One region of the Rossellomorea sp. QJM3NY_18 genome, then DNA from elsewhere that is predicted to be linked to it. Evidence: riboswitches for the same ligand, from Rfam matches in the RefSeq annotation. Region 1 holds a riboswitch; each other region holds the start of a gene.
What was found. Region 1 has a riboswitch for S-adenosylmethionine ahead of AC0VXY_RS16975 (methionine ABC transporter ATP-binding protein). Riboswitches for the same ligand answer to the same signal wherever they lie in the genome.

Region 2: it holds a riboswitch for S-adenosylmethionine, as region 1 does, so the genes downstream of both, metK (methionine adenosyltransferase) here and AC0VXY_RS16975 (methionine ABC transporter ATP-binding protein) in region 1, are expected to answer to the same signal.
Region 3: it holds a riboswitch for S-adenosylmethionine, as region 1 does, so the genes downstream of both, AC0VXY_RS19985 (methionine ABC transporter ATP-binding protein) here and AC0VXY_RS16975 (methionine ABC transporter ATP-binding protein) in region 1, are expected to answer to the same signal.
Region 4: it holds a riboswitch for S-adenosylmethionine, as region 1 does, so the genes downstream of both, AC0VXY_RS18840 (methionine ABC transporter ATP-binding protein) here and AC0VXY_RS16975 (methionine ABC transporter ATP-binding protein) in region 1, are expected to answer to the same signal.

What each region holds. Positions count from the first base shown of each region.
Region 1 covers NZ_CM149659.1:3,279,483-3,281,687, reverse strand. Annotated here, with positions in the region: gene AC0VXY_RS16980 (iron-containing alcohol dehydrogenase) at 1-351, opposite strand, end outside; SAM riboswitch class I at 871-975, shown strand; gene AC0VXY_RS16975 (methionine ABC transporter ATP-binding protein) at 1,097-2,122, shown strand; gene AC0VXY_RS16970 (methionine ABC transporter permease) at 2,112-2,205, shown strand, end outside.
Region 2 covers NZ_CM149659.1:3,456,278-3,458,482, reverse strand. Annotated here, with positions in the region: gene pckA (phosphoenolpyruvate carboxykinase (ATP)) at 1-491, opposite strand, end outside; SAM riboswitch class I at 810-952, shown strand; gene metK (methionine adenosyltransferase) at 1,169-2,205, shown strand, end outside.
Region 3 covers NZ_CM149659.1:3,866,223-3,868,427, reverse strand. Annotated here, with positions in the region: gene AC0VXY_RS19990 (LacI family DNA-binding transcriptional regulator) at 16-1,005, shown strand; SAM riboswitch class I at 1,192-1,297, shown strand; gene AC0VXY_RS19985 (methionine ABC transporter ATP-binding protein) at 1,368-2,205, shown strand, end outside.
Region 4 covers NZ_CM149659.1:3,630,721-3,632,925, forward strand. Annotated here, with positions in the region: gene AC0VXY_RS18835 (methionine ABC transporter permease) at 1-345, opposite strand, end outside; gene AC0VXY_RS18840 (methionine ABC transporter ATP-binding protein) at 342-1,364, opposite strand; SAM riboswitch class I at 1,511-1,617, opposite strand; gene AC0VXY_RS18845 (SCP2 sterol-binding domain-containing protein) at 1,729-2,079, opposite strand.

The DNA of each region.
Region 1 (2,205 bases):
AATGGCATCTTCAAAAGCAAGGTCCGGGTGCTCATAATAAAGCCAGATCGCTTTGGCAGAATCCATAGCGGACCCTCCGCCGATGCCGATTATCCAATCCGGCTGGAACTCCTCCAGTTCCTTTGCTCCTTTTTTGACCATTTCAAAGGTCGGCTCTGTATTGAAGCCTTCCAATACTTTTGTTTCTATATTGGCAGCTGCCAGATGTTCCTGTACCTTGGTGAGGTTTCCGTTACGTTTAACAGAACCTCCTCCAATAACAAGTGCGGCTTTTTTACCTTCAAAAGACCGTAACACTTCAAGTGCATTCTCTTCGAAATAAATATCGCGTGGAATGGTAAAACGACTCATAGTAAAAATAGCCTCCTTCAGTTTCATTCATTGATGATCATTTTTTAGTGAAAAAATTACCCCTCTCGTTCTTCGGAGGGCAATGGAATGTAATATTCCCATTAATTGAATGTATAAAACATCCACGATTGCTCGCAAAGTATCTGGAAAGTTTCATAACGGACTTGTGGTAAGACAGAATTTACATACGAATGAAAAGTGAAAATCGCCATGCTACTTGCCACAAACGTAAGATCTCTCCGTTCTTCATAAGGGTGGAAATCAACTATAAGTCTCTTTATCAACCATTGGTCTTTTTTTATGGTTGGGCAGAATAATGGGGATATTTGCTTATGTAAAATTAGTGAATTGAACGAAATGAATTTATTAGACCAGTTAAAGACAGGCTAAAGTAACCAATTTGATGATGTCCTCCTTAATGAAATTTTTTCAAAAACAGGATTGACAACCCAACTGAAATCCTTTACCATTACCCTAATGCATAAACGCATCATAACTTTAATTTAATAAAGCGATATCTTCTTATCAAGAGAGGTGGAGGGACTGGCCCTGCGATACCTCGGCAACGGGTTCTTATGAATACCGTGCCAATTCCATCAAGTCATATGACTTGAAAGATGAGAAGAGCGGGACATATACATATTTTTGTGCCTCTCTTCTTATGAAGGGGGGCACTTTTTATTTTCAGGCATGTCCTTAAATCCAGGCATCAGGAAGAATACATAGGGAAAGGAGCAAGTCCTATATGATCAGAGTTCAGAATGTTACGAAAGTTTTTGAGACGAAGGATGGCCCCTTCACCGCTTTGAGGGATGTTTCCTTTGAAGTGAAGAAGGGAGAGATTTATGGCGTGATCGGATTCAGTGGAGCAGGAAAAAGCACGCTTGTCCGCTGTCTCAATTTTTTAGAAAAACCATCTTCGGGTGATATTTTCATAGAGGGGCGCAGCCTGAAGGACCAATCGCCCATCGATCTGAGGAAAGAGCGGTACCGCATCGGGATGATTTTTCAGCACTTCAATCTGTTTCAATCCCGGACGGTGGCGGGGAATATCGCCTATCCTCTGAAACTGGCAAAATGGCCAAAAGATAAAATCAACGAGAGAGTAAAGGAGTTGCTAGCGTTTGTCGGGCTGGAAGATAAAGCGAAGCATTATCCGGATGAACTGTCAGGAGGGCAGAAGCAAAGGGTGGGGATAGCAAGGGCCCTGGCGACGTCGCCTTCGATTCTGCTCTGTGATGAAGCCACATCAGCACTGGATCCTCATACGACGGAATCGATTCTGAATTTATTAAAGAGAATCAATGCGGAGTATGGCATTACGATTGTGATAATCACCCACGAAATGGGGGTCATCCGGGAAATCTGTGATAAGGTCGCGGTCATGGAAAATGGAGAAATCGTGGAAGAGGGAAGCGTCTTCGATATCTTCTCCAACCCGCAGACCCGGACGACGAGAAACTTTGTGAAGAGTGTCATGAATGATCAGCTGCCGGCATCGGTTCTTGATAAATTGAATGACAGCAAAGAAGGACGCATCTGCCGTCTCATTTTCAAAGGGGATTCAACGGGCACGCCGATCCTTTCCGAAACGGCAAAGAAATTCAATGCCCATATCAATGTATTGTTCGGACAGATCACGGAACTTCAGGGCAAGCCGTTCGGTAATCTCATCGTACAGATCATCGGCAGCAAGAACGAAACGGAAGAAATCCTGGAATATTGGAAGAACAGATTATTCGTAAGCGAGGTGGAGAAGCGTGCAAGTTAACTGGGAATTATTCTGGCCACGAATTATAGAAGCGACATGGGATACATTGGCGATGGTGTCATTCTCCCTCCTGTTTGCAACGT
Region 2 (2,205 bases), 180 kb from region 1:
TCAGCTTTGAAGTTCGGAGCTGAAATCACGGTGAATTCGGATTGATGCTCTTTCAACTCTTCTGTTTGAGGGCGGATAAATAATTGGTGGGCGAACAGATTGTGCCAGGCGAATTCATTGATCACTTGAATCGGCAGTCTATGTTTTGGGTCTGCGCCTGCGAACCCTTTAAATGAGAAAACTTCTTCTTTTTCTTTTAAGTATGTGATGACTTTTGTATATAATTTATCGAATGATTCCGAAGAGATCGGCTGATTGACAGAACCCCACTCGATTTTATCCTTCGTAGTTGGTTCTTCCACAATAAATTTATCTTTAGGAGAGCGTCCTGTGTATTTACCAGTTTCTGCTCTGACTGCACCTGATGATGTTAAAACGCCTTCATTTCGTTGAAGGACCTTTTCGACTAGTTGAGAAACAGATAATTGTTCCTGAATGTTTTGACCGTTAAGTAATTCTGTTAATTCATTAGACATGCTCACTGAATTCATTAGAACCCTTCCTTTATATAAATTTATTTAATGGTATCGTTTTCTTCACAAAAATAGTATAACACAATCGAGCTATTAGTCTATACTATTTATTTAATTTTATAAGGTGTCTTCATTTTGTCACATTTCTTGACCGAATAAAGCTTGTTTCTTCTTATTTATATGTAATACTTCCTGCAATGTTTAGCCTCATTACCCCATTAGGTTATTTTAATGAAGAAAAACAGGCTGAAATCATGAAATGAATGGTTAAACCTGTCATCCAAAAAAAGTTGACACCACTTGTCCTAACCGTTATCATTGTTCCTTGAACGGATACTCTTATCCTGAGCTGGTGGAGGGAGCAGACCCTATGAAACCCAGCAACCTGCTAAATAGTGAATGGATTCATTTCCTTAATGAATCCGATTAAGCGAAGGTGCTAAACTGAGGCAAGGTCTCTAAACCTTGAACGATAAGAGAGAAAAGGCGCGGCTATGATCTGAAACCTTTCCTCTGAAGCTTTTTTCCCCGAGGAAGGGTTTTTTCTGTTTATAGTGGACCACATGCACATAAATCATGATTTATTTATAAATGAATCATGTTTACTTCATACTACTTAGGGAAATGAGTACCGTATCTGTTTACTGTTTTGTCAGAAGAATCGTTCTGACAAATATGCTTAAGGAGGAACCTTGATGTCAACTAAACGTCGTCTGTTTACATCTGAGTCCGTAACCGAAGGACATCCAGATAAAATTTGTGACCAAATCTCTGATTCAATTCTTGATGCAATTCTTACGAATGATCCGAATGCCCGTGTAGCGTGTGAAACGTCTGTCACAACGGGTCTTGTTCTGGTTGCCGGTGAAATCACTACGAATACGTATGTCGATATTCCGAAAATCGTTCGTGAAACGATCCGTGAAATCGGCTATACCCGTGCGAAATACGGCTTCGATGCTGAAACATGTGCCGTTCTTACATCCATTGATGAGCAGTCGGCTGATATCGCTCAAGGTGTCGATCAGGCCCTTGAAGCCCGTGAAGGTCAAATGACGGATGAAGAAATTGATGCCATCGGTGCAGGTGATCAAGGGCTGATGTTTGGATTCGCATGTAACGAAACGAAAGAGCTTATGCCTCTTCCGATTTCCCTTGCACACAAAATCTCCCGTCGATTAACGGAAGTTCGTAAAGAAGAGATCCTTCCTTACCTTCGTCCTGACGGAAAAACGCAAGTAACCGTTGAATACGATGAAAACGATAAGCCGGTCCGCATCGACACGATCGTTATCTCGACTCAGCATCACCCGGAAGTGGCGTTAGAGCAGATCCAACGTAACTTGAAAGAATACGTCATCGACCCGGTTGTACCGAAAGAACTGATCGATGAACAGACTAAATACTTCATCAACCCGACTGGCCGTTTCGTAATCGGCGGACCTCAAGGTGATGCGGGACTTACTGGACGTAAGATCATCGTTGACACTTACGGCGGATACGCTCGTCACGGTGGCGGTGCATTCTCTGGTAAGGATGCAACAAAAGTGGACCGTTCAGCAGCTTATGCAGCGCGCTATGTTGCGAAGAACATCGTGGCAGCAGGCCTTGCTGACAAATGTGAAGTTCAATTAGCGTATGCTATCGGTGTTGCGAAGCCCGTATCCATCTCCGTTGATACATTTGGAACAGGGAAAGTTTCAGAAGATGTATTGATTGACGTTGTCAGCAA
Region 3 (2,205 bases), 590 kb from region 1:
TTAGGATGTGAACTTATGGCAACCATTAAAGATGTTGCTAAGCTTTCCGGAGTCGCCGTTTCGACAGCTTCTTATGCATTGAACAACAGTAAGAAAGTCAGTGAAGAAACACGACAGAAAGTTTTAGCGGCAGCCAAACAATTGAATTATCAAAAAAACGGGCTTGCTTCCGATTTGAAGCGGACAAGCACGAATACCATCGCCTTGATTCTGAGCGATCTATCAGGACCTTACTATTCCGAACTGATCAAGGGCGTTCAGGATGTGACCTCGACGAATGGGTATGATTTGATCGCCTGCAGTTCCATCGGGGGAGCACAGTCCACCGCCGTGAAATTTTTAAAAGAAAAAAGGGTTGATGGCGTCATCATCCTTGCCCATAATATCGATGACGAGACCATCCTGGAATCGGCAAGGGAAGGCTTTCCGATCGTGGTCCTCGACCGGAGCATCAAAAGCGATTATGTCACCCAGATCGAAGTCGATAATGTTCACGGAGCCTTCGTGGCAACTGAACACTTGATTGAGAGGGGGAGCCGTGACATCGCGTTTATCAGCGGACCTTATAACTCCCATGACAACGAGCTTCGTTTCCAGGGTTTCCGGGAAGCTTTGGACAAACATGGTATCGACTATAAGTCGAAATGGAAAGTATCAGGGGGCTTCACCCGTGAAGGGGGCTATCAGGCGACCAAAATGCTGATCGCTCAACGGGATGTCCCACAGGGTATTTTCTATGCGAATGATGAAATGGCCATCGGCGGCCTGCAGGCACTGAACGAAAAAAATATCTCTGTTCCAGAGGACATTTCCATCATTGGCTTTGACGACATCCAATTATCAGAATACGTGTCCCCGCCACTGACAACCATGAGGCAGCCGAAATATGAAGCGGGTGCGCTTGCCGTTCACCTGATCTTTCAGATGCTCTTGAAGGAAGAGGTCGATTCGTATTACAAGCTGACAACAGAGCTGATAGAGAGGGATTCGGTGAAAACTCGTTGACTTAGTGGAAGAACCTGACCTTTCCTGGATGGGAGAGGTCGTTTTTTTATATAAACAAAAATCTTTCGTTGCCGGGACAACAAAGATAACGCTTACATAAAAAACCACCAAAATCACCTCTTGACTTCCCCTTCGATACCCAGTATTATCCTCTATAAGATAAATTTTTCGAAAATTACATACATTCAATTATCCAGAGTGACCGAGGGATCAGGCCCTATGACGTCCGGCAACCTCCAGAAATGGAACGGTGCTAATTCCTGCAGAATGATTTCATTCTGAGAGATAAGTCGAGATAAACAGGCGATGCTTCTTTCAGTTGAAAGAGGCATTTTTTATTGGAGAAAAAAGGGGTGTGCACATTGATCGAGATTCGGAATCTGGTAAAAACGTACAAAACGAAAAAGCAAACGGTGGTCGGTGTCGACAACGTCTCTGTCACCATTGAAAAGGGGGAGATTTTCGGGATCGTCGGATACAGTGGAGCGGGGAAGAGCTCACTCATCCGCTGCCTGAATCTACTGGAAACCCCGAATTCAGGGGAAATCATCATCGATGGACAGGACTTCACGAAGCTCACATCCAAGCAGCTAAGGCTTGCCCGTCAGAAAACGAGCATGATCTTCCAGCACTTTCACCTCATCAAGTCGAAGACGGTGTTTGATAATCTCGCCTTTGCTTTGAAAGCAGCGCATGTACCGAAAGCGAAAATCAAACCGAGAGTCGTCGAGCTCCTGGAGATGGTCGGTCTTTCAGACAAAGCCGACGCGTACCCTGCTCAGCTCAGCGGGGGACAGAAGCAGAGGGTCGGGATTGCGAGGGCACTTGCCAATAACCCATCGGTATTACTTTGTGATGAAGCGACATCGGCCCTCGATCCGAATACGACCAAATCAATCTTGAGGCTGTTGAAAAAGATCAACAAGGAACTGGGATTGACGATCGTGCTCATCACCCACGAAATGGAAGTGGTGAAGGAAATCTGCGACCGGATGGCCGTGATGCAGGACGGGAAGATCGTGGAGGAAGGTCCCGTTTATGACCTGTTTGCCGAACCGAAACAGCCTTTAACGAAGCAGTTCATCGAAACGATTCTCCAATTCGACCTGCCACAGCATCTGGTGGACTCGAGAAAAGGGAAGCTCATCAAGATTCAGTTCAAAGGATCCATCGCCGAGGAAAGCGTCGTATCAGAGGTGT
Region 4 (2,205 bases), 350 kb from region 1:
GATTTCAACCATGCGTGCGTAAAACGGTGCTGCTCCGATGATCAGGGCGGGAAGGGCCGCGTTCGCCCCACGGATGGTATCCAATAAGAATTTTGTAAATGGAATCAGTAATACAATCAGGATAATGAACGGAATCGAACGGAATACATTGACCACTGCACTGGTCACGGTATAAGTAAGCTTGTTTTCCCATAAATTTTCCTTGGATGTAAGAAATAACAGGATTCCAAGAATCAGTCCTACTACGAAGGTAATCAGGACTGACATCCCCGTCATATAAAGGGTTTCAACAGTCGCTTCCCACATCTTCTCCCAGTCCACATTCGGAAATAAATTTTCTATCATCCTCGGATCACCTCCACTTTGACCATCTGTTTCTCAGCGAAGGCAAAGGCTGCCTGAATCGTCTCTTCGTTTCCATCAAGGTGGACGAATAGCGTACCATAAGCCCCTTTTTGCGTTTGGGAAATCTGTCCTTGAAGGATATTGACATCCAGGTCGAATCTTCGGATCAAGCTGGTAATGAGCGGTTGCTCAGTCGATTCACCAACGAAGGTGAATTTCAGTACTTTTCCTTTAGGATACTGAGCTAAGAGGTGATTGATCGTTTCCCCTGTTTCTTCCACTTGAGATACTTCTCTCACAAATCGCTTCGTCACCTGCTCTTTGGGATTTCTGAACACCTCAAGAACATCCCCAAGCTCTACCACCTTCCCTTGTTCCATGACCGCCACACGATGGCAGATTTTTTTGATCACATGCATTTCATGGGTGATCAGGACGATGGTCAGGCCTAAACGTTTATTAATATCCACCAATAAATCAAGGATGGAATCGGTTGTTTGCGGATCTAAAGCAGAGGTGGCTTCGTCACAAAGCAGGACGTTGGGATTATTTGCAAGGGACCTCGCAATACCGACCCTCTGCTTCTGTCCACCGCTCAACTGGGACGGATAGGCGTCCCCTCTTCCATCTAATCCAACCAGCTCCAATAATTCGTTGGCTCTTCTCATTCTCTCTTTCTTGGAAACTCCAGCGATTTCTAAAGGAAACTGGATATTTTCAAGTACCGTGCGTGACCACAGGAGATTGAAATGCTGAAAAATCATCCCTATTGACTGCCTCGCCTGCCGAAGATGTTTTCCTTTCACTTGGGAAACGATCTGCCCATTCACATTCACGGTTCCAGTTGTGGGAACTTCAAGTCCATTGAGCATCCGGATCAACGTACTCTTACCTGCCCCACTATAGCCAATCACTCCAAAAATTTCTCCTTGGGCAATGTCGATGTTGACGCCATCAACGGCTGAAATAGGTCCTGATTTTGATTGAAAGATTTTTTTCACATTTGAAATAGTAATCATGCTGTCTCCACCTTCTTTCCGAGTAAAACGACATTTTTAATTAGAATTAAAATTACGCTTGCCATTCACACAGCCTTTACGCAAACAATAAAAAATGCCTTCCTGCGATAAGCAGAAAGGCATAATCATATATAGGACTATCCTTTCTCTCATCTTTCAAAGCAAAAGCTTTGAGTGAATTGGCACCATTTCAATTTTCATTGACGGTTGCCGGGCTTCATAGGGCACGTCCCTCCACCTCTCTAAATAAGAGTAAAGTATCAATTTATTTAATTTTTTGAATTGTTAAAGACTCTGAAAATTTGCTACATGGAAGATTCTATCATCGAAAATAGAAGTGTGTCAATTCTTTTTTCTCTTTTTTTCATACTTGAACCGGTTCCTTGACCCTGGACCTCGTCAGCCACAGGACAGACTCTACAAATAACAGCTGACGGTATCCTCCTCTGACTTTCAGGATGTCGTTTTCGATCAGTTGAGACAATCGTTCTTCTCCTGAAAGTAGGGATAGCATGTCCTTCTCTTTTCCCTCAATGACAAAATGGGATTCCCCACTACCATCAGTCAATACAGCACAACCTCCGCTTGAAATGGATATCCCGTATAGGTCCTTTTCACAATGAAATTGAAGAATAAATGGGCTGTCTGGAAACAAGAGTCTTAAGTGATACCTAGAATGACACTGATCTACTAATTCCTCTAAATATATTCGCATGAATACACCCTCCCAGTGAAACTTCTATATAGTATCAATTCCACTTTTAGGTATTTTTCCCTTTTAGACATTCTCGACATGTTTTGAATGAGTGTATCTTATTTGTCGAACAGTAAGAATTTGGGT